4 regions of the Streptomyces sp. NPDC051987 genome follow, and region 1 is predicted to be linked to each of the others. Evidence: riboswitches for the same ligand, from Rfam matches in the RefSeq annotation. Region 1 holds a riboswitch; each other region holds the start of a gene.

The links. A riboswitch is a leader RNA that binds a small molecule or an ion and turns the genes downstream of it on or off. The one in region 1 is predicted to bind cyclic di-AMP.
Region 2: linked by a shared signal. The riboswitch ahead of AB0M11_RS00585 (LysM peptidoglycan-binding domain-containing M23 family metallopeptidase) and the one ahead of AB0M11_RS18095 (transglycosylase SLT domain-containing protein) in region 1 are both predicted to bind cyclic di-AMP.
Region 3: linked by a shared signal. The riboswitch ahead of AB0M11_RS31810 (M23 family metallopeptidase) and the one ahead of AB0M11_RS18095 (transglycosylase SLT domain-containing protein) in region 1 are both predicted to bind cyclic di-AMP.
Region 4: linked by a shared signal. The riboswitch ahead of AB0M11_RS07405 (transglycosylase family protein) and the one ahead of AB0M11_RS18095 (transglycosylase SLT domain-containing protein) in region 1 are both predicted to bind cyclic di-AMP.

What each region holds. Positions count from the first base shown of each region.
Region 1 covers NZ_JBFAXI010000029.1:67,309-71,869, reverse strand. Annotated here, with positions in the region: gene AB0M11_RS18100 (polyprenyl synthetase family protein) at 1-437, opposite strand, end outside; cyclic di-AMP (ydaO/yuaA leader) riboswitch at 1,334-1,528, shown strand; gene AB0M11_RS18095 (transglycosylase SLT domain-containing protein) at 1,534-2,025, shown strand; gene AB0M11_RS18090 (HAD family hydrolase) at 2,038-2,844, opposite strand; gene AB0M11_RS18085 (ATP-grasp domain-containing protein) at 2,998-4,242, opposite strand; gene fahA (fumarylacetoacetase) at 4,517-4,561, shown strand, end outside.
Region 2 covers NZ_JBFAXI010000001.1:133,345-137,905, forward strand. Annotated here, with positions in the region: gene AB0M11_RS00580 (SGNH/GDSL hydrolase family protein) at 1-362, opposite strand, end outside; gene AB0M11_RS00585 (LysM peptidoglycan-binding domain-containing M23 family metallopeptidase) at 561-1,562, opposite strand; cyclic di-AMP (ydaO/yuaA leader) riboswitch at 1,567-1,727, opposite strand; gene AB0M11_RS00590 (alpha-galactosidase) at 2,033-4,105, opposite strand; gene AB0M11_RS00595 (tyrosine-protein phosphatase) at 4,326-4,561, shown strand, end outside.
Region 3 covers NZ_JBFAXI010000082.1:14,345-18,905, forward strand. Annotated here, with positions in the region: gene AB0M11_RS31795 (dihydrofolate reductase family protein) at 1-717, shown strand, start outside; partial or broken gene AB0M11_RS31800 (alpha/beta hydrolase) at 965-1,111, shown strand; tRNA gene AB0M11_RS31805 (tRNA-Met) at 1,178-1,251, shown strand; cyclic di-AMP (ydaO/yuaA leader) riboswitch at 1,523-1,683, shown strand; gene AB0M11_RS31810 (M23 family metallopeptidase) at 1,691-2,725, shown strand; gene AB0M11_RS31815 (aldo/keto reductase) at 2,861-3,817, shown strand; gene AB0M11_RS31820 (PrsW family intramembrane metalloprotease) at 3,921-4,561, opposite strand, start outside.
Region 4 covers NZ_JBFAXI010000009.1:1,411-5,971, reverse strand. Annotated here, with positions in the region: gene AB0M11_RS07415 (cytochrome P450) at 1-900, shown strand, start outside; gene AB0M11_RS07410 (transglycosylase family protein) at 1,027-2,055, shown strand; cyclic di-AMP (ydaO/yuaA leader) riboswitch at 2,238-2,412, shown strand; gene AB0M11_RS07405 (transglycosylase family protein) at 2,417-3,097, shown strand; gene eno (phosphopyruvate hydratase) at 3,512-4,561, shown strand, end outside.

The DNA of each region.
Region 1 (4,561 bases):
AGGGCCTGGACCCGGACCGCCTCGGGACCGAGATCGGCGAGGATCTGGGAGGCGCGGGCGAAGAGGAAGTCGCCGGTGAGCACGGCGAGCGAATTGCCCCAGCGGGTGTTGGCGCTGGCGACGCCGCGTCGCACGGAGGCCTCGTCCATGACGTCGTCGTGGTAGAGCGTGGCCAGATGGGTGAGCTCGACGACGACGGCCGACGGCACGACACCGGGCGCGTACGGGTCGCCGAACTGCGCGGCGAGCATCACCAGCAGCGGGCGGAACCGCTTCCCGCCGGCCCGCACGAGATGCTGTGCGGCCTCCGTGATGAACGGGACCTCGCTCTTGGTGGCTTCTAGCAAGCCTTCCTCGACAGCCGTCAATCCGGCCTGGACATCGGCTTCCAGAGCCTGGTCCCGCACGCTCAGCCCGAACGGCCCGACGACGGTCACGAGGGGTCTCCTGTCTGCTGGTGTCTACTGGCGATTACGCGGTTTGTCGATAGGTCGCTGCCATCACTCAAGTCAGCGTATCCGGTCAGGTTTCGATCACCGATAGCGCCCACGGTTACACCCCGGGCGCTATCGGATCACGACCGTTATGTTTTTGATCGGACGATACGACCCGACATCCACTGACTTAACAGCAAGTGCGGGCAGTTGTCCCGAACCGTGACGCAGGCCGTGTCCCGCACGGCCGACACCGGGTCCGGACCGAGGGACGCGACCGGAGACCGCCCGAGGGCGGTCCGTCCAAGGGCGGCCCGTACGGCGGCGAGCCTCCCGACTGACTACTGCCCGGAAACGGCCTCCCCTCTCCCGGCCGGCATCACCTTCCCGGTCGCACCCCCTCCACCCCCTCTCGACGTGACGAGCGTCACGCGAGCACTCGGCGACGCGACCCGCCCCCTCGCCGTTCACGATCACTCCCGACACCCGAACGCGTCAATCACCTTCCCCGAGGCACCCGATCGAGCGAGGGGGACCACGGCGGACCCGACCGATCGCCCCGTCGCCCAGAAGGGGCGATTCGCGCGAATGCGGGCCGGAAGCTTTCCCATCGAACCGGGAAAAAGACGGATTCAACGAATCCCTCTTGTCCGTTTTGCGATTATTGCGATTTCGTGAAGTAGGTCACGTGACCTGGGACACCCAAGGGCAGGTGAGGCGACCCTTCCTTCCCTTCCCTGTAAGCCAGTTGAGGGTTGGCGACCGCAAAGGATCAAGCGTCACAAACGCCACATCATGAGGTCAATCAGTGTTTGTGCGAATCGACTACTTGTTCCCGAGATGTGCTCTCGCATACGTTCCCGCTCGCCGGGCGGACGCCGAATCCTGCCGCCGCCCGTCGTGACCCATCGACGAGTCCATTCGCACGGCAGGAGCGGGGGAACCAGGTAAGTCGCCGGACCGGGCGACCGACGTCATCACGGACGTCGTTCCGGAACGGCTAGGGGTGAAGTCGCATCGTCTTCGGACGGTGCGGCCGGGCACTCCCCGGGCCCGAACCCGACAGCTCACCTCGCAGGCGACGGAGAGGAACTTCGCCATGCCTGCTGCCGTTCAGCACCACCGCCCCCGCCGCAACCGCATCACCCGCGCGCTCGTCGTCGCCTGCACCGGCGCCGCCGTCCTCGCCCTCCCCCTCATCGGGGCGACCGCCGCCTCCGCCGCCGCCGGCTCGTCCACCCCGACGGCTTCGAAGACCCTGGCCGGGTACCCGAACAACCTCGACGGCTGGATCCGCGAGTCCCTCGCGATCATGTCGGAGAAGCACATCCCGGGTACCTACAACGGCATCTACCGCAACGTGATGCGGGAGTCCTCCGGCAACCCGCGGGCCATCAACCTCTGGGACTCCAACGCCCGCGCCGGCATCCCCTCCAAGGGCCTGCTCCAGGTGATCGACCCGACGTTCAGCACCTACCACGTGGCCGGCACGTCGTTCGACATCTACGACCCGGTCGCGAACATCACCGCGGCCTGCAACTACGCCGCCGCACGGTACGGCTCGATCGACAACGTCCACGGCGCGTACTGACCGACACACCGATCAGTCGAAGAGTCTTTCGAGGACGACGGCGATGCCGTCGTCCTCGTTCGACGTGGTGATCTCGTCGGCCAGCGCTTTCAGTTCCGGATGGGCGTTGGCCATCGCCACCCCGTGGGCGGCCCACTCGAACATCGGAATGTCGTTGGGCATGTCACCGAACGCGATGGCGTGCCCGGAGCTCAGCCCGAGATGGTCCGCGGCCAGCGCGAGCCCGGTCGCCTTCGTCACCCCGCACGGCTGGAGTTCGACGGTGCCCGGCCCCGACATGGTGACCGTCGCCAGCGACCCGACCACCGAGCGGGCGGTGGCCGCCAGTTCGTCGTCGGACAGGGTGTGGTGGCGCAGCAGCACCTTGCTGATGGGCGTGCACCACAGGTCCTCGCGCCGGGAGACCCGCAGCGCGGGCAGCGTGGGGTGCGGCATCAGATAGCCCGGCTCGATGAGCGTGAGCCCGTCGACGCCGTCCTGGTCGACCGCCGCGTACACCTGACCGACCTCGGCCTCGATCTTGCCGAGCGCGGTCTCCGCCAGCTCCCGGTCCAGGGTGACCGACCACAGCAGCCGGTCCGCGCCGGCGTCGTACACCTGTGCGCCCTGGCCGCAGACCGCGAGTCCCGTGCAGCCGAGGTCGTCGAGGAGCGGACGCACTCTCGGCGCGGGGCGGCCGGTCACCACGAGGTGGCGGGCACCGGCCCGGCCGGCCCGCGCGAGTGCGGCGAGAGACCGTTCCGAGAGGGTGTCGTCGCCGCGCAGCAGCGTGCCGTCCAGGTCGGTGGCGATCAGTGAGTACGGGGAGGGTGCGACCATGATCAGAGAATACGGACAGCACGCCTCTGGGACTCACCGTGCGTTTCGGCCTCAACTGGCGCCCGTCACCGGGGTGATGGGGCCGTGGTCAGTGGCGGGCGTCACCTCGCCGGCGCGGTGGTCGCACGGTTCCCCTTCCAGGTGACGCGGTGGCTACGTCGTGGAGGTGCCGGAGCCGCGGCGGCTGGTGCGCCACAGCTGATAGAGGTGCTTCGCGCCCGGACGCACGAAGCGGGCGAGCATCGTGGCGAACGGCATCGGGTCGTCACCCGCCAGCCAGGCCAGCTCGGTCCCGCTCGGCCGCTTCGGTGCGTGCGGTGTCGTGTAGCCGCTGCGGCGGTAGGCGAGGAGGGCGGGCAGGTCGATGTTCTCCACGACGAACTGGTGTCCGGCGCGCTGTTCCCCCTCCGGAACCCGGCGGCCGGTCAGGTCCAGGTGCATGGCGCGGACGACGTCCACCCCCGACTCGCTCTCGAAGAGCCGGAACTGGGCGCCCATGCGCGGGTTGAAGTCGAGCAGCTTGTACTGCCCGTCGCGCCGGTCGAAGCGCAGGTCGAGGTCGATGATGCCGGTGAAGCCGATCTGCTTGATGAAACGCGCGGCGAGGTCGGCGAGTTCCGGGTTGTCGACGACGCAGGCGTTCGCGGTCATGCCGGCGTGCGGCGGCCAGGAGCGGACCTTGACGCCGGTGAACAGGGCGCGCGGATGGGAGTCGGCGTCGAAGTAGCCGTGCACGATCCAGTCCTCGGCCTCCTCCCTCGGGAGGTACTCCTGGAGGATGACACCCGGATGAGTGCCCCAGTCACGGGCCAGGGTGAGCAGCCCCTCACGGGTGGCGATCCGCGTCGTCCCGTTGACGGCGGGCTGCTTTCGCCGGACGAACGCCTCGCGGTTCTTGGCCACGATCGGGAAGCGGGCCTTCTCCGCGAACTCGACGATCTCGTCGTAGGAGTCCGGGAAGGCGGCCGCCGGGCTCGGGATGCCGTGCTCCACGCACAGCTCGTGCAGGCCCTGCTTGCTCGCCAGGCGGCGCGGCAGTTCCGCGTCCACGCGCGGGAAGAGGAAGCGGTCACCGAGTGCGTCCTGGTGCTCGGCGATCAGGACGGCGGCCTCCTCGTCGGTGGGGATCAGCACGGCCGGCCGGCCGATACGGCGGCCGATGCGCAGCAGTCCCTCGACGAGATGATCCGGTTCCTCGGCGCCTGTCGTCGGCCACACGAACGCCCGCTTGAGATAGCGGGACGAGGCCGCCGGTGTGTACGCGTCCTCCGTTATCGCGTACATGGGAACGCCCAGGCGGCCCAGACTGCGAATCGCGCCGACCCCGCCGTGGTGCAGCGGATAGTCGCCGAACTTGACGATCAGGCCCGGTACGTCGCGGTCCGCCTCGAACGGCACGCTGACGGCGTTCCTGGCCACGGGTCCCCCCACGTGTCCCCCTTCGGACCGGACCCACCCCGTCCGTGTCCCCAAAGGACGCTAAGCCGGAATTGCCCCCTCCGACAAGGGCTATTGGGACATTGCGAACTCTTTAGACACTGCCCCTACAACCAACTCACCCGTAACGTGTGGCGCGACCACATGGAACGCCCCGCGAGGCCAGAGCGACGTCGCCACATGACCGGCCTCCGCGCGGCACGGATGAGAGCGAGGCAGTCACCCCATGCCCCCCTTGCCACCCTTCGAGGTCCCCGAGGGTGACCCCTTCGGCCCGCAC
Region 2 (4,561 bases), on a different contig from region 1:
GTGTCGAACCCGGTGGTCACCAGCACCGTGCCGACGGCCGCGGTCAACTGGGCCACGGCGCGCTCGAACCGCTCGGCCACCTCGTCGGGGTCGGTGCCGGGGCGGATGATGTCGTTGCCGCCCGCGCAGAAGGAGACCAGGTCCGGGGCGAGTGCCAGGGCCTGCGGCACCTGGTCCGCCACGATCTGGTCGAGCAGTTTCCCGCGTACGGCGAGGTTGGTGTACTCGAAGTCGCCCTCGGGCCGCCGGTCCGACAGCAGTACCGCGAACCGGTCCGCCCAGCCGACGAACGCCCCGTCGGGGCCGGGGTCGCCCACGCCCTCGGTGAAGCTGTCCCCCACCGCCACGTACGACCCGATCACTGATGCCTTGTCACTCTTCGAATCGTCTGCCACGTCGGACCATGATTCACCTTCGGTTGTGACCTACGCGACCGTAATAAGGGGTTGACGTGCGGTGAGATAAGACACTTCCCAATACTGTGCCAAGCCTGGAATAAGGCTCTGATCAGCTGTGTTGACGTGTCGATCGCCTGTCCGTGGCGAGAAGGAGACACCCGGTCAGCCGACGGCGAGGCCCTTCGCGCGGAGGTAGGCGACCGGGTCCACGTCCGAGCCGTAGTCCGGGGTGGTGCGGATCTCGAAGTGGAGGTGCGGTCCGGTGACGTTGCCGGTCGCCCCGGAGAGGCCGACCTGCCGGCCGGCGGTCACGGTCTGGCCGACCGAGACGGAGAGAGCGGAGAGGTGGCCGAACTGCGCGTAGTAGCCGTCGGTGAGCCGGATGACGACCTGGTTGCCGTAGGCGCCGCCCCAGCCCGCCGAGACCACCGTGCCCGCGCCGACGGCCTTGACCGGGGTACCCGTCGGGACGACGAAGTCGACACCCGTGTGGTGGCCGCTGGACCACATGCCGCCCGCGACGTGGTAGCCGGTGCCGACGGAGGCACCGGTCACCGGGAGGGTGAAGCCGGAGACGGCCGTCACCGACCCGCCGGATGCCGAGGCCGAAGACGCGGACGAGGACGCGGACGGGGACGTGGAGGAGAAGGAGGGCGAGGAGGTGGACGACAGTGAGGGGGACGACTGCGCGTCCGGCCGCGCCGACGACCGCTCGTCCGGCCGCGGCTCGGCACGGGAGCCGGAGTCCGCGGTGTCCGGCGCCGCGACGTGCCGGCCGCCGAGCGTGAGCCTGAGGCCGGGGTGGATCAGCGAGGGGTCGTCGCCGACGGCCTGCCGGTTGTCGGCGTAGAGCCGGTGCCAGCCGCCGCGGAGATGCTGCTCCTCGGCGATCTTCGAGAGGTAGTCACCGGGCACCACCGTGTAGACGCGGTGCGCGGAGTCCTTCGCGGCCGTCGCTCGCGCCGCGGCCTGTTCGATCGCGGGACGCGACGGTGCGGCCTGTGCGGAGACAGCCTGTGCGGAGACGGCCTGTTCGGGGGCCCCGTGGGCGCCGGTGGCTCCCATGAGCGGCAGCGCCAGTGCGGCGCCACCGGTTCCGGCGACGGCCATCGAGCGGGTGAGACGCGGGGACGTGGGGCGTCGGTGCTTACCCTTCGCGGGCATGGCGCGTTCCTCTCCGGCGCCTGCGAGGTGAGCTGTCGGGTTCGGGCTGGAGCTGCCCGGCCACGCGTCGCCACGCGGCTGCACCCCTGGCCGTCCCGGGAACCGGAACAGGCCGTCGTACCTGGTGGGTCCCCCGCTCCTGCCGGGTACGGGTGAGTGTGTGGGGCTCCGGGCGGCGGCAGGATTCGGCGTTCCGCCCGGATGTGTGGCGAACGTAAGGGAATAGGACGGACGCGGACAAGCAACCGGTTCCGCCGGTCCGTGCCCCATATGATCCGTTGCCGGAATTCCCGGTCACCCTCCGTGAATTCGACCTATTTCGCTTTTCCAATCTCCGCGAAGAACAACGGGAATTACGTGCACATGACGCGCGACGGACAGTCACGAATATGACGCTCCTCACGCACGTCATGCCACCCCTCCTCATTAGATGACGAGTCACAACCAATGCTCCAATTCGGGCAGACAGATCAGACCCGGCGGAGTCGGATGACCGTCGCGTCCAGGTCGCCCTTGAGCCCGGTGTGCAGCCCGTGGTGCAGCAGGACGGCGCCCCGGTGCACTTCGCCCGTGTCACGGTTTTCGTAGGACGCCGTCGGGTCCAGGCTCTGCAACCGGAGCGCCGGCGCCGGCTCGCCGTAGCTCTGGGCCTGGAGCCAGGCGAGGACGACGGCCTCGTCCCCGAGCGTGTACTGCACGGCGCTGAGCCCGCCGGCCGGCGGCCGCAGCCGGAACTGGTCGCCGCGCTGCACCAGCGGCCGGATCTCCTTGTAGAGCTCCACCCAGTGGCCGGCCTCGGCGAGTTCCTCCTCGGTCCACTTCGACAGGTCGCCGCCGACGCCGAGCGCCCCGGCCATGGAGCTGACGAAACGGAAACGCAGACTGCTGACCCGGCCGTTGAGCTGGTGGTTCGGGCTGTCGGTGACCCAGGCGGACATCACCCGGGCGGGGTGAATCTGGCTGAAGCCGTGCTGGATGGCGAGCCGGTCCAGCGGGTCGGTGTTGTCGGAGGTCCACACCTCGTCGGTACGGCTCATGATGCCGAGGTCGATCCGCCCGCCGCCGCCCGAGCAGGACTCGATGGCCACGTTCGGGTGAGCCGCGCGGATCCGGTCGAGCAGCGCGTACAGCCCGCGCACGTGGTCGACCCACAGGCGCTGCGGGTAGGGCTCGCCGGGCCAGCCCGCGTCCGTGAAGCAGCGGTTGAAGTCCCACTTGACGTAGTCGATCGGGGCGCTGGACAACAGCGCGTCGAGCTGCTCCCAGAGGTACTCCTGGACGTCCTCGCGGGCGAGGTTGAGAACCAGCTGGTTGCGGAGCTCGGTGCGCTTCCGGCCCTGCTGGTACTGCACCCAGTCGGGATGGGCGCGGTACAGGTCGCTGTCCGGGTTCACCATTTCGGGCTCGACCCAGATGCCGAACTGCATGCCGAGGGCGTGCACGTAGTCGGCGAGGGGCCCCAGGCCCTTGGGAAAGCGGTCGGGGTTGGGCGTCCAGTCGCCGAGGCCGGCGCGGTCGCTGGTGCGGGCGCCGAACCAGCCGTCGTCCACCACGAACAGCTCGACACCGATCGCGGCGGCCCGGCGGGCGAGGGTGGCCTGCTGGTCCTCCGAGATGTCGAAGTTGGTGGCCTCCCAGGAGTTGAACAGCACCGGCCGGTCCTGGTCGGCGTTCGGGATGATGTACGCCCGCTGGTAGGCGTGCCAGGCACGGCTCGCCCCGCCGAAGCCCGCGTCGGTCCACAGGCCCGCGAAGACCGGGCTGGTGTACGACTCCCCCTCGGCCAGCATCAGCAGGCCCGAGTCGTCGTAGCCGGCGCCGCCGGTGATCTGCACGCGCGCGTCGGGGAGCTGGGCGACGGCGATGCGCCAGGAGCCGGACCAGCCGAGGGCGCAGCCCCAGACCTCACCGCGCTCCTCGGTGGCATCGGTGTCCAGGGCGACCCAGGGCAGGTGCTGGTGGCCGGTGTGGCCGCGGCGGCTGCCGATGACCTTCTCCCCGTAGCTGAGCGGGCCGCGGGTCAGCCGGGACTCCGCGGCCCAGCGGCCGTGCAGCTGGGAGAGCCGCCAGCCCTCGCGGTCGGGCAGGGTCCAGGTGGCGGGGTCGGCGCGCAGCAGTTCCACGGGCGCGTGCCCCTCGTTGCCGACGGTGACCCAGCGCTCGACGACGTCGCCGCGCATCCGGTAGTGCAGGGTGATGACGATGCCGTCGTCCGTGAAGCGCAACCGGAGTTCGTCGGCGTCGGCCTCGTACGACGCGAAGGTCCACTCGGTGCCGCGGCGCTCCTCCGTGCGCACGGACAGCGCCGGGCGGACGAAGCGGGGACCGCCCTCGACGGGATACTCCTCCCGGCCGTCCAGCGGGGTCTCGAAGGGCCAGTAGCCGGGCAGTGCCCGGGTGCTGAGCTCCTCGGCGTCGGCGAGCTCGATTCTGGCGCCCCAGTGCAGGTGGAGCAGCTCGTCGGCCTCCGTCAGATGCAGCGCGTAGCTGCTGCCGGGGCCGGACAGGAGCCAGGTACGACCGTTTTCGGCGATGTCCAGCATCGAGAACCTCACACAGGTGCCAACAGATCCGCTCAAGCCCCAACATCATCATGGGCCGCGGGCTCCGGAGGCAAGAGCTGCCGGGTGCTGGAAGCGAGGGGTGTCGGAGCGGGCGGCGGTGCCCTGTGGACAACTCCTGGCCCGCGCAGACCGATGTCGTATGGTCGAGCCAGTGCCCGTCGACGAGCCGCGCCGACGGGGCCCACCGGGAGGAGCCCCCGTGACGCAGCAGGTCCCGTCGACCGAGCCGGAGCTGGCCGGGGTGCGCAACTTCCGTGACGTGGGCGGCCTGCCGACCGTGGACGGGCGGCGGGTGCGGTCGGGTGTGCTGTTCCGCAGCGGCCATCTGGCGCACGCGACCGAGCAGGACGCCGAGTTCCTCGCCTCGCTCGGCCTGCACACCGTCTTCGACTTCCGTAACGCGGCCGACCAGAAGTTGGAGGGCCCGGACGTCGA
Region 3 (4,561 bases), on a different contig from region 1:
CTGGAGCACCTGCACGACGTGCGGGGCGTCCGGCGCCTGATGGTCGAGGGCGGCGGCACGGTCCACACCCAGCTCCTCCAGCAGGGCCTGGCCGACGAGCTCCAGCTGGTGCTGGCCCCGCTCTTCGTCGGCGATCCGAAGGCCCCGCGCCTGTTCGGGCCGGGCGGCTACCAGGCCGGGCGGCTGCGGCTCCTGGAGACCCGCCGTATCGAGGACGTCGTCCTGACCCGGTACGAGCCCACGGCCCCGGGCACGGGCGCGGTGCCGTCCGCCGCCGACCGCCACTGGCTGCGGCTCGCCTGCGAACTGGCGGCCGACTGCCCGCCCTCCCCGACCGCGTTCAGCGTCGGCGCGGTGGTGGTCGCGTCCGACGGCACGGAACTGGCCCGCGGCCACTCCCGGGAGGCCGGCGATCCCGTGGTCCACGCGGAGGAGGCGGCCCTGGCCAAGATCCCCCCGGCCGACCCCCGCCTGCCCGGCGCCACGGTCTACACCAGCCTCGAACCCTGCACCCGCCGCGCCTCCCGTCCGCACCCCTGCGCCGAGCTGATCCTGCGGGCCGGGGTACGGCGGGTGGTGACCGCCTGGCGCGAGCCGGACACGTTCGTGACGGCGGCCGACGGGACGGGGGCGTTGCGCGAGGCGGGGGTGTCGGTGCTGGTCCTGGAGGAGTACGAGACGCCGGCGAAGGCACCGAACGGGCATCTTCTCGGGTGAGGGGGAGACCGAGGGGGGAGATCGAGGAGGGGCGGGCCGCGGTGCTTTTGCGGGTGCGGGTGCCTGGGGGTGCTCGCACAGTTCCTCCCCCAGCCTTCGGCCGGGGGGACCCAGCACCCCTTCGGGGCACGTTGCGGCAGCGCCCCTTCAGGGGCGCGGGGAACTGCGCGACAAGCCCCCACCGGCCCGCGGCCAGGTACCGCGCCACCGGGCCCAGGGTCAGCATTCCGCTGGCGGCGCCGGCGTGTGGGGCGCGCAGCTCGGCTACGACGCTCCCGGGGTGTGGAAGGCCTGGGCGCCGGACCTGGACCACCAGCTGACCCGCGCCGGGCATTGCATGGCCGAAGAGGCACCCGACGAGATCGCGGCCACGATCGGGGGCCTGCCGGCCCGGAACCTGCACCGCTTGTTTAACCCGTGCGACTCCCGGTCTTCGGATGGCGTATGCTGGTGTCACCGACGCGGGGTGGAGCAGCTCGGTAGCTCGCTGGGCTCATAACCCAGAGGTCGCAGGTTCAAATCCTGTCCCCGCTACTGAAGCCCAGGGCCGGAATCCGATGCATGCATCGGATTCCGGCCCTGAGTCGTATCCAGCGCTCCGTGGACGTGGTCACCACCGATACCTGTGGGACTCCTGAGCCGAGCCGCGCGCCTCGTCGACTCGACCGTTTTTGACCGGTCATGGCAGGTAAGTCCAGGCTTTGAAAGCTTAATGATCAAGGCCAACAGCTTGGAAACTGATAGCCGGGTCTATTAACGTTCGATAACGCAGCGCGGTCGTCCCAGCCGTCACCCGAGACGGCTCCGTGCGCACGCGCCGAATCCCGCAAGGGAACCGGGGAACCACCACCTTGGGGTGAATCGCACGTCTACCGCCGGGTACGAAACGGCAGGTATACGCGCGTAGGAGACCTTCCTGCTCCGAACCCGTCAGCTAACCCGGTAGGCGGCGGAAGGAAAGGAGTGCGCCCGCGTGGCGTCCAACCCGCCTGCTCCCACAGCCCCGTTCGTGCCCAGCCAGCGCCGACCCGACACCTTCGGCTACGGCGGCTACCGCTCCGACGAGGGCCCCTTCGAGGAGTGGAACCCCACCGAGGAGTCCCTCGCCGCGGTCCGCGGCCGGCACCGGGTCACCAAGCAGAAGGGCGGCGGCCTCGCCCGCAGCTCCACGGTTCTCGGCGTCGGCGTCATCGCTGCCGTCGGCGCGGGCGGCATGGCCAGCGCGAACACCGGCAAGCCGCCGGTCTCCATCTCCCTGTCCGACCTGCCCTCCTCCGTCAGCTCCCTGCTGGGCGAGGACAGCGGTCACCAGGCCGTCCAGACCGCCCTCAGCAGCGTCACCACGGCGGCCGCCACCGACGCGGACTCCTCCGCGGACGCCGGTGAAGCGCTGCGCAGCCGGATCATCGCCCAGGCCGCGCAGCAGCAGAGCCAGCTCGACACCAAGGCCGGCGCCAAGGCCGCCGCCGCCGCCGACAAGGCGCTCGCCGCCGCCGAGGCCAAGGCGGAGAAGGCGGCCGCAGCGAAGGCCGCCGACGCCAAGGAGAAGGCCGAGGCGTCCGCGAAGCAGAAGGCCGAGCAGGCCCACCTCGCCGAGCTGGCCAAGCAGTACACGCTGCCGGTCGTCTCGTACACGCTCACCGGCACCTTCGGCCAGGCCGGCTCCATGTGGTCCTCCGGCTACCACACCGGCCTCGACTTCGCCGCGCCCACCGGCACGCTGATCAAGGCCGTGCACAGCGGCACGGTCACCGAGGCGGGCTGGGCCGGGGCCTACGGCTACCGCACGATCATCACCCTCGACGACGGCACCGAGCTGTGGTTCTGCCACCAGTCCTCGATCGGCGTGAAGGTCGGCCAGAAGGTCGCCACCGGCGACGTCATCGGCCGCGTCGGCGCCACCGGCAACGTGACCGGCCCCCACCTCCACCTGGAGGTCCACCCGAACGGACAGGCCACCGCCATCGACCCGATGGCCTGGCTGCGCGGCAAGGGCCTCAACCCCTGACCCGGACGGGCCGCGAGACCTTTACAAGACCCGACACCTCTACAAGACCCGACGCCTTTGCAAGAACCGACGCCTTTACAAGAACTTCGTGTTGCGCCGGGATGGGGCGTGCGGGGACGCGTGTTGAAGTGGGGCATGACTGGTTCTTCCGCATCCCTCCGCAAGCTCGGCGCCTCCGACCTGGAGGTCTTCCCGCTCGCCCTCGGCGGTAACGTCTTCGGCTGGACCGCCGACGAGGCCGCCTCGTTCGCCGTGCTCGACGCTTACACCGCCGCGGGCGGCAACTTCGTCGACACCGCCGACTCGTACTCGGCGTGGATCGAGGGCAACAAGGGCGGCGAGTCCGAGACGATCATCGGCAAGTGGCTCAAGGCGCGCGGCAACCGCGACGACGTCGTCATCGCGACCAAGGTCAGCCAGCACCCCGAGTACCCGGGCCTGTCCGCCGCCAACATCAAGGCCGCCGCCGACGCGTCCCTGCGCCGTCTGGGCACCGACCGCGTCGACCTGTACTACACGCACTTCGACCAGCCCGAGGTCCCGGTCGAGGAGATCATCGGCGCGCTGGACGAGCTGGTGCGGGCGGGCAAGGTCCGGCACATCGCCGCGTCCAACATCACGCCGGAGCGGCTCCAGGAGTCCCTGGACTTCTCCGACCGCGAGGGCCTCGCCCGCTACGTCGCCCTCCAGCCCCACTACAACCTGGTCTCCCGCGACACCTACGAGGGCCCGCTGCAGGACCTGGCCTCCCGCACCGGCCTCGCGGCCGTCCCCTACTTCGCCCTGGCGTCCGGCTTCCTCACCGGCAAGTACCGGCCCGGCACGACGGTCGACAGCGCGCGAGCGGGCCGGGTCGCCCAGTACGCCGAGTCGGAGCGCGGCCAGAAGGTCCTGGCGGCCCTCGACGAGGTCGCCGCGGCCCACGAGGCCCCGATCCCCACGGTCGCCCTGGCCTGGCTGGCGGCCCAGCCCACCGTCACGGCCCCGATCGCCTCGGCCCGCACCCTCGACCAACTCCCGCCGCTGCTGGGCGTGGCAGAGCTGACCTTGACGGACGAGGACCTCAACAAGCTGACGACAGCCTCCGCCTGACGGCCCGCGCCCGGCGGCCGCCGGCGACTTCTCCTGCGCCGCGACACCGCTCAGCCACCACGGCGCGTCCCGGCGGTGCCGTACCCTCCGCGGCCTCGGAGCGCTAGCTCCGGTACGGGTTGTACGACGGGTACGGCACCGCCGCCCCCTGCCACCCCGGGACGGGCGCCCCGTAAGGCGACGGCACGTGAGCGGCGTACCCCGGCCAGCCGCCCGGCGCGGCCGTCCGGGCCGCGTACTCCAGGGCCGGCCGCACCAGCTCCCGTCGGCCCCACAGCTCCGCCAGCAGCTCCCGCTCCCGGACCACGAAGTCGGCCCCCGCCCGCCCCCGCTGCCCCCGGCGCCGCAGCAGCGCCAGCGTCGTCGCGTACCCCTCGTACTCGGCGACCGACCTCCCCGCCGCCTTCCCGAAGTGGTACGAGGCGTACTCCCGGGCCATCTGCCGCGCCCGCATCGACCCGAGCACGAACGGCTCGGCCGCCCCCAGCCACCCCGCGTAGACGTACGCCGGCAGCTCTTCCCGCACGGTGCGCAGCTCACGCTGGCGCGTCCACACGGCCAGCCAGGTCAGCAGTCCGAACGTCGGCACCATGAACATGGTGTAGACGGCGAAGAAGCCGAACTGGCCGAACGTCGACGACCCGTTCCAGAACGCGTGCATGCTCATCGCCAGCAGCAGCCCGGCGAGCGGCACCAGCACCCGCCGCGTCCGCTGCCGCTCCCCGGAGAGCGCGGCGATGCCGA
Region 4 (4,561 bases), on a different contig from region 1:
GCCGACCTCATCCACGAGTTCGCCTTTCCGCTCCCCATCTACGCCATCTGCGACCTGCTCGGCGTTCCGCGCGAGGACCAGGACGACTTCCGGGACTGGGCGGGGATGATGCTGCGACATACGAAAGCAGGGCAGGCGGGAGGGCCGCGGGGCGGGGTCGCGCGGTCCGTGAAGAAGATGCGCGGATATCTGGCCGAGCTGATCCACCGCAAGCGGGAGGCGCTGTCCGCCGAGGCCGCTCCCGGCGAGGACCTCATCTCCGGGCTCATCCGGGCCTCGGACCACGGCGAGCACCTCACCGAGAACGAGGCCGCGGCCATGGCCTTCATCCTGCTGTTCGCGGGTTTCGAGACGACCGTCAACCTGATCGGAAACGGGACGTACGCCCTGCTCACCTACCCCGAGCAGCGCGTCCGGCTGCAGGACTCCCTCGCAGCCGGCGAGCGCGGCCTGCTGGAGACAGGTGTCGAGGAGCTGCTGCGCTACGACGGGCCGGTGGAGCTGGCCACCTGGCGGTTCGCCACCGAGCCCGTCACCATCGGCGGCCGGCGCATCGCGTCCGGCGACCCGGTTCTGGTCGTCCTGGCCGCGGCGGACCGGGACCCGGAGCGGTTCGCCGAGCCGGACACCCTCGACCTCGCACGGCGCGACAACCAGCACCTCGGGTACGGCCACGGCATCCACTACTGCCTGGGCGCCCCGCTCGCCCGCCTGGAGGGCCAGACCGCGCTCGCCGGCCTGCTCACCCGCCTCCCCGATCTGCGACTCGCCGTGGACGAGAGCGAGTTGCGGTGGCGCGGCGGGCTCATCATGCGCGGACTGCGCACCCTCCCCGTGGAGTTCACGCCGAGCCCGTACCGGCCCACCTCGGCAAAAGGTGATCAGCGCTCAACTCTGTGATCTTCACGTGATCTACGCGGCATTAACTTGTGACAAGTGATCGTCTGTCGATACGTTCACTCATCAGCGCGGCGCCCCTGCGGGACCCGCCGCGCTGGTCACCGCTGTCGCTCGAAAGGTTTCCGCATGCTCTCCGGGAACGGTCGTCACCGTCGCCCCCGTCAGGCTCCGGCCCTCCTCGTCGCGGCCGGGGTGACCGGCTCCGCCATCGCCATCCCGCTCCTCGGCGCGGTGAGCGCCCACGCGGCCGACGGCTCCACCTGGGACCAGGTGGCCGAGTGCGAAAGTGGCGGCTCCTGGAGTGCCGACAGCGGCAACGGCTACTACGGCGGCCTCCAGATCTCCCTGGACGACTGGGACAAGTACGGGGGGACGGAGTACGCCGCGACGCCGGACCAGGCGAGCCGTTCGCAGCAGATCTCGGTCGCCGAGAAGATACTCGCCGACCAGGGCACCAAGCCCTGGCGGACCTGCGCCCTGCTCGCCGGGCTCTCCTCCGACGACGCCTCGGTGAACGTGGACACGGGGCTCGGCGGGTCGAGTGATTCGTCTGCTTCCTCCGACTCGTCGGACTCGTCCTCCGGGCTGTCGGACGCGTCGTCCTCCGCCGGCTCCGGTTCCGGCTCCTCCCCGGGCGCCACGGTCTCCGGGAGTGACTCCGGAGCCCCCTCCCCGAGCGCGAGCGCGGGCGGTGACGCCACGGCGGATACCCCCAGCAAATCCGCCAAGACCGACAAGTCGGATTCCTCCAGCTCGAACTCCGGCTCCAGCTCCGACTCCGGGACCGCGAAGGCGGGTGAGGATCCCGTCACGGCCGAGGCCGACGACTCGGACAATTCGTGGCAGACCGGGGGTTCTTGGAGTCTGGTCGACACGGGTGCCGTCAGTGGCGGTGGCAAGCATCGCGGTGGCTCGGCGGACGAGAACGTGACGAACGGTCAGAGTGCCACCTCCTCCGGACGGCACGCCTCCCGGGACGACGACACCTACACCGTCCGCGAGGGCGACACCCTCGCCTCCATCGCCGACTCCCTTGACCTCGACGGCGGATGGCGTGCGCTCTATGCCGTGAACAAGGCCGACATCGGTGCCGACCCGAACGCCATCGCCCCCGGTCAGACCCTGAAACTCGGCGGCGAACCGGGCGAAAAGTAGCGAGAGTTGACGTCCCGTTTCGGGTCTGATGTCCGGTTTGGCGAAAGTGTGGGATGAGTCTCAGAAGCCCTGATCATCTTTGAAATTCACCTGATGCCCTGTTTACGGTCGAGGCCGCTCGTCACCACGAGCCCCGGCTGTCGCAACGCCGAGTCCTGCCAGCGGCCGTCCGGGAACAGTCGTCGCGTCAAGCGCCGTAGGCAGGAGCGGGGGACCCAAGGTAAGTGCCGGGGCCGGCAGTCGAGGCTGCCGATCCGGCTCGGGGTGAAGCCGCGCACCGACACACGGGTGTGCGGCCGGGCAACTCAACCGGCCCGAACCCGACAGCTCACCTCGCAGGCGTCGGTGAGGGGATCGATCCATGCTGTTTTCCGGCAAGGGCAAGCACCGCCGTCCGTCCAAGGCCGTCCGCGCCATCGCCGTCGCCGGTGTCACCGGCGTCGCCGTGGCCGCTCCGCTGATGGCGTCCGGCAGCGCCTCCGCGGCCACCGCCTCCGAGTGGGACGCCGTCGCCCAGTGCGAGTCGGGTGGCAACTGGGCCATCAACACCGGCAACGGCTACTACGGCGGTCTGCAGTTCTCCGCCTCCACCTGGGCCGCGTACGGCGGCACGCAGTACGCCGCGCAGGCCAACCAGGCCACCAAGGCGCAGCAGATCCAGATCGCCGAGAAGGTCCTCGCCGCCCAGGGCAAGGGCGCCTGGCCGGTCTGCGGCAAGGGCCTGTCCGGGGCCGCCTACGTCGGCGGCAGCTCCAGCAGCTCCAGCTCGTCGAGCAGCAGCGCCGGCAGCCGCTCGACCGACACCCAGGCCGCCTCCCGCTCCGCCGAGCGCCCGGCCGCCAAGAAGACGGTCACCACCCCGACCGGCAAGAAGGTCAAGAAGGGCGACGGCGAGTACAAGGTCGTCAAGGGCGACACCCTCAGCTCGATCGCCGAGAAGCACAAGGTCAAGGGTGGCTGGCAGGCGCTGTTCAAGCTGAACAAGGACATCGTCGAGGACGCCGACGTCATCTACCCGGGCCAGCAGCTCCACCTGAAGTAAGGGCCGCGCCCGCAGCGCCGCGCGTACTCGGCGGCGCCCAGCTGGGCCACAGCTCCCGCACAACCGTGGTCCCCATAGTGGAGACCGCGTGAGGACCACCCCCGTCCCCACAGCCCCCCGCTCCGGTGCGTCTCCCCCCGTACGCACCGGAGCGGGGTTTCTCTTTGCCGCCGTCGAGCCGTCCGGGCGCCCCGTCGGCCCGCCGTTCCCCTTCTTGGTCCGCTCTTCTTCCGTTCTTCATCGGCCCCCCCTTTGTTCCGCACGTGAACAATGAGTACCGTCTGTGTGTCCACGGGCCGGTCGGTCGTGCCGGCCGACGGGCCCGGGACGGTTAGGCTCTAGTCGCAAGGCTGAGCAAGGGCCGCCGAGGCCCACGTGCGCCCCGCACAACCAGCGTCACATCCCAAGAAGGAGATGCTCGTGCCGTCCATCGACGTCGTCGTAGCCCGGGAAATCCTGGACTCCCGAGGCAACCCCACGGTCGAGGTCGAGGTCGGCCTCGACGACGGCAGCACGGGTCGTGCCGCCGTCCCGTCCGGCGCCTCCACCGGCGCCTTCGAGGCCATCGAGCTCCGTGACGGCGACCCCAACCGCTACCTGGGCAAGGGCGTCGAGAAGGCCGTCCTCGCCGTCATCGAGCAGATCGGCCCGGAGCTGGTCGGCTACGACGCCACCGAGCAGCGCCTGATCGACCAGGCCATGTTCGACCTGGACGCCACCGACAACAAGGGCTCGCTCGGCGCCAACGCCATCCTCGGCGTCTCCCTCGCCGTCGCGCACGCCGCCTCCGAGGCGTCCGACCTGCCGCTGTTCCGCTACCTCGGCGGCCCGAACGCGCACCTGCTGCCCGTCCCGATGATGAACATCCTCAACGGCGGCTCGCACGCGGACTCCAATGTCGACATCCAGGAGTTCATGATCGCCCCGATCGGCGCGGAGTCCTTCTCCGAGGCGCTGCGCTGGGGTGCCGAGGTCTACCACACCCTCAAGAAGGTCCTGAAGAACAAGGGCCTGTCCACCGGCCTCGGCGACGAGGGCGGCTTCGCCCCGAACCTGGAGTCCAACCGCGCCGCGCTGGACCTCATTCTGGAGGCCATCAAGCAGGCCGGTTACGTCCCCGGCGAGCAGATCGCGCTCGCGCTCGACGTCGCCGCGTCCGAGTTCTACAAGGACGGCAAGTACGAGTTCGAGGGCAAGTCCCGCTCGGCCGCCGAGATGACCGAGTACTACGAGGAGCTCGTCGCCGCGTACCCGCTGGTCTCCATCGAGGACCCGCTGTTCGAGGACGACTGGGCCGGCTGGAAGGTCATCACCGACAAGCTCGGCGACAAGGTCCAGCTCGTCGGCGACGACCTGTTCGTCACCAACCCGGAGCGCCTGGCCCGGGGCATCGAGGAGGGCACCGCCAACGCCCTGCTGGTGAAGGTGAACCAGATCGGTTCCCTGACCGAGACTCTGGACGCC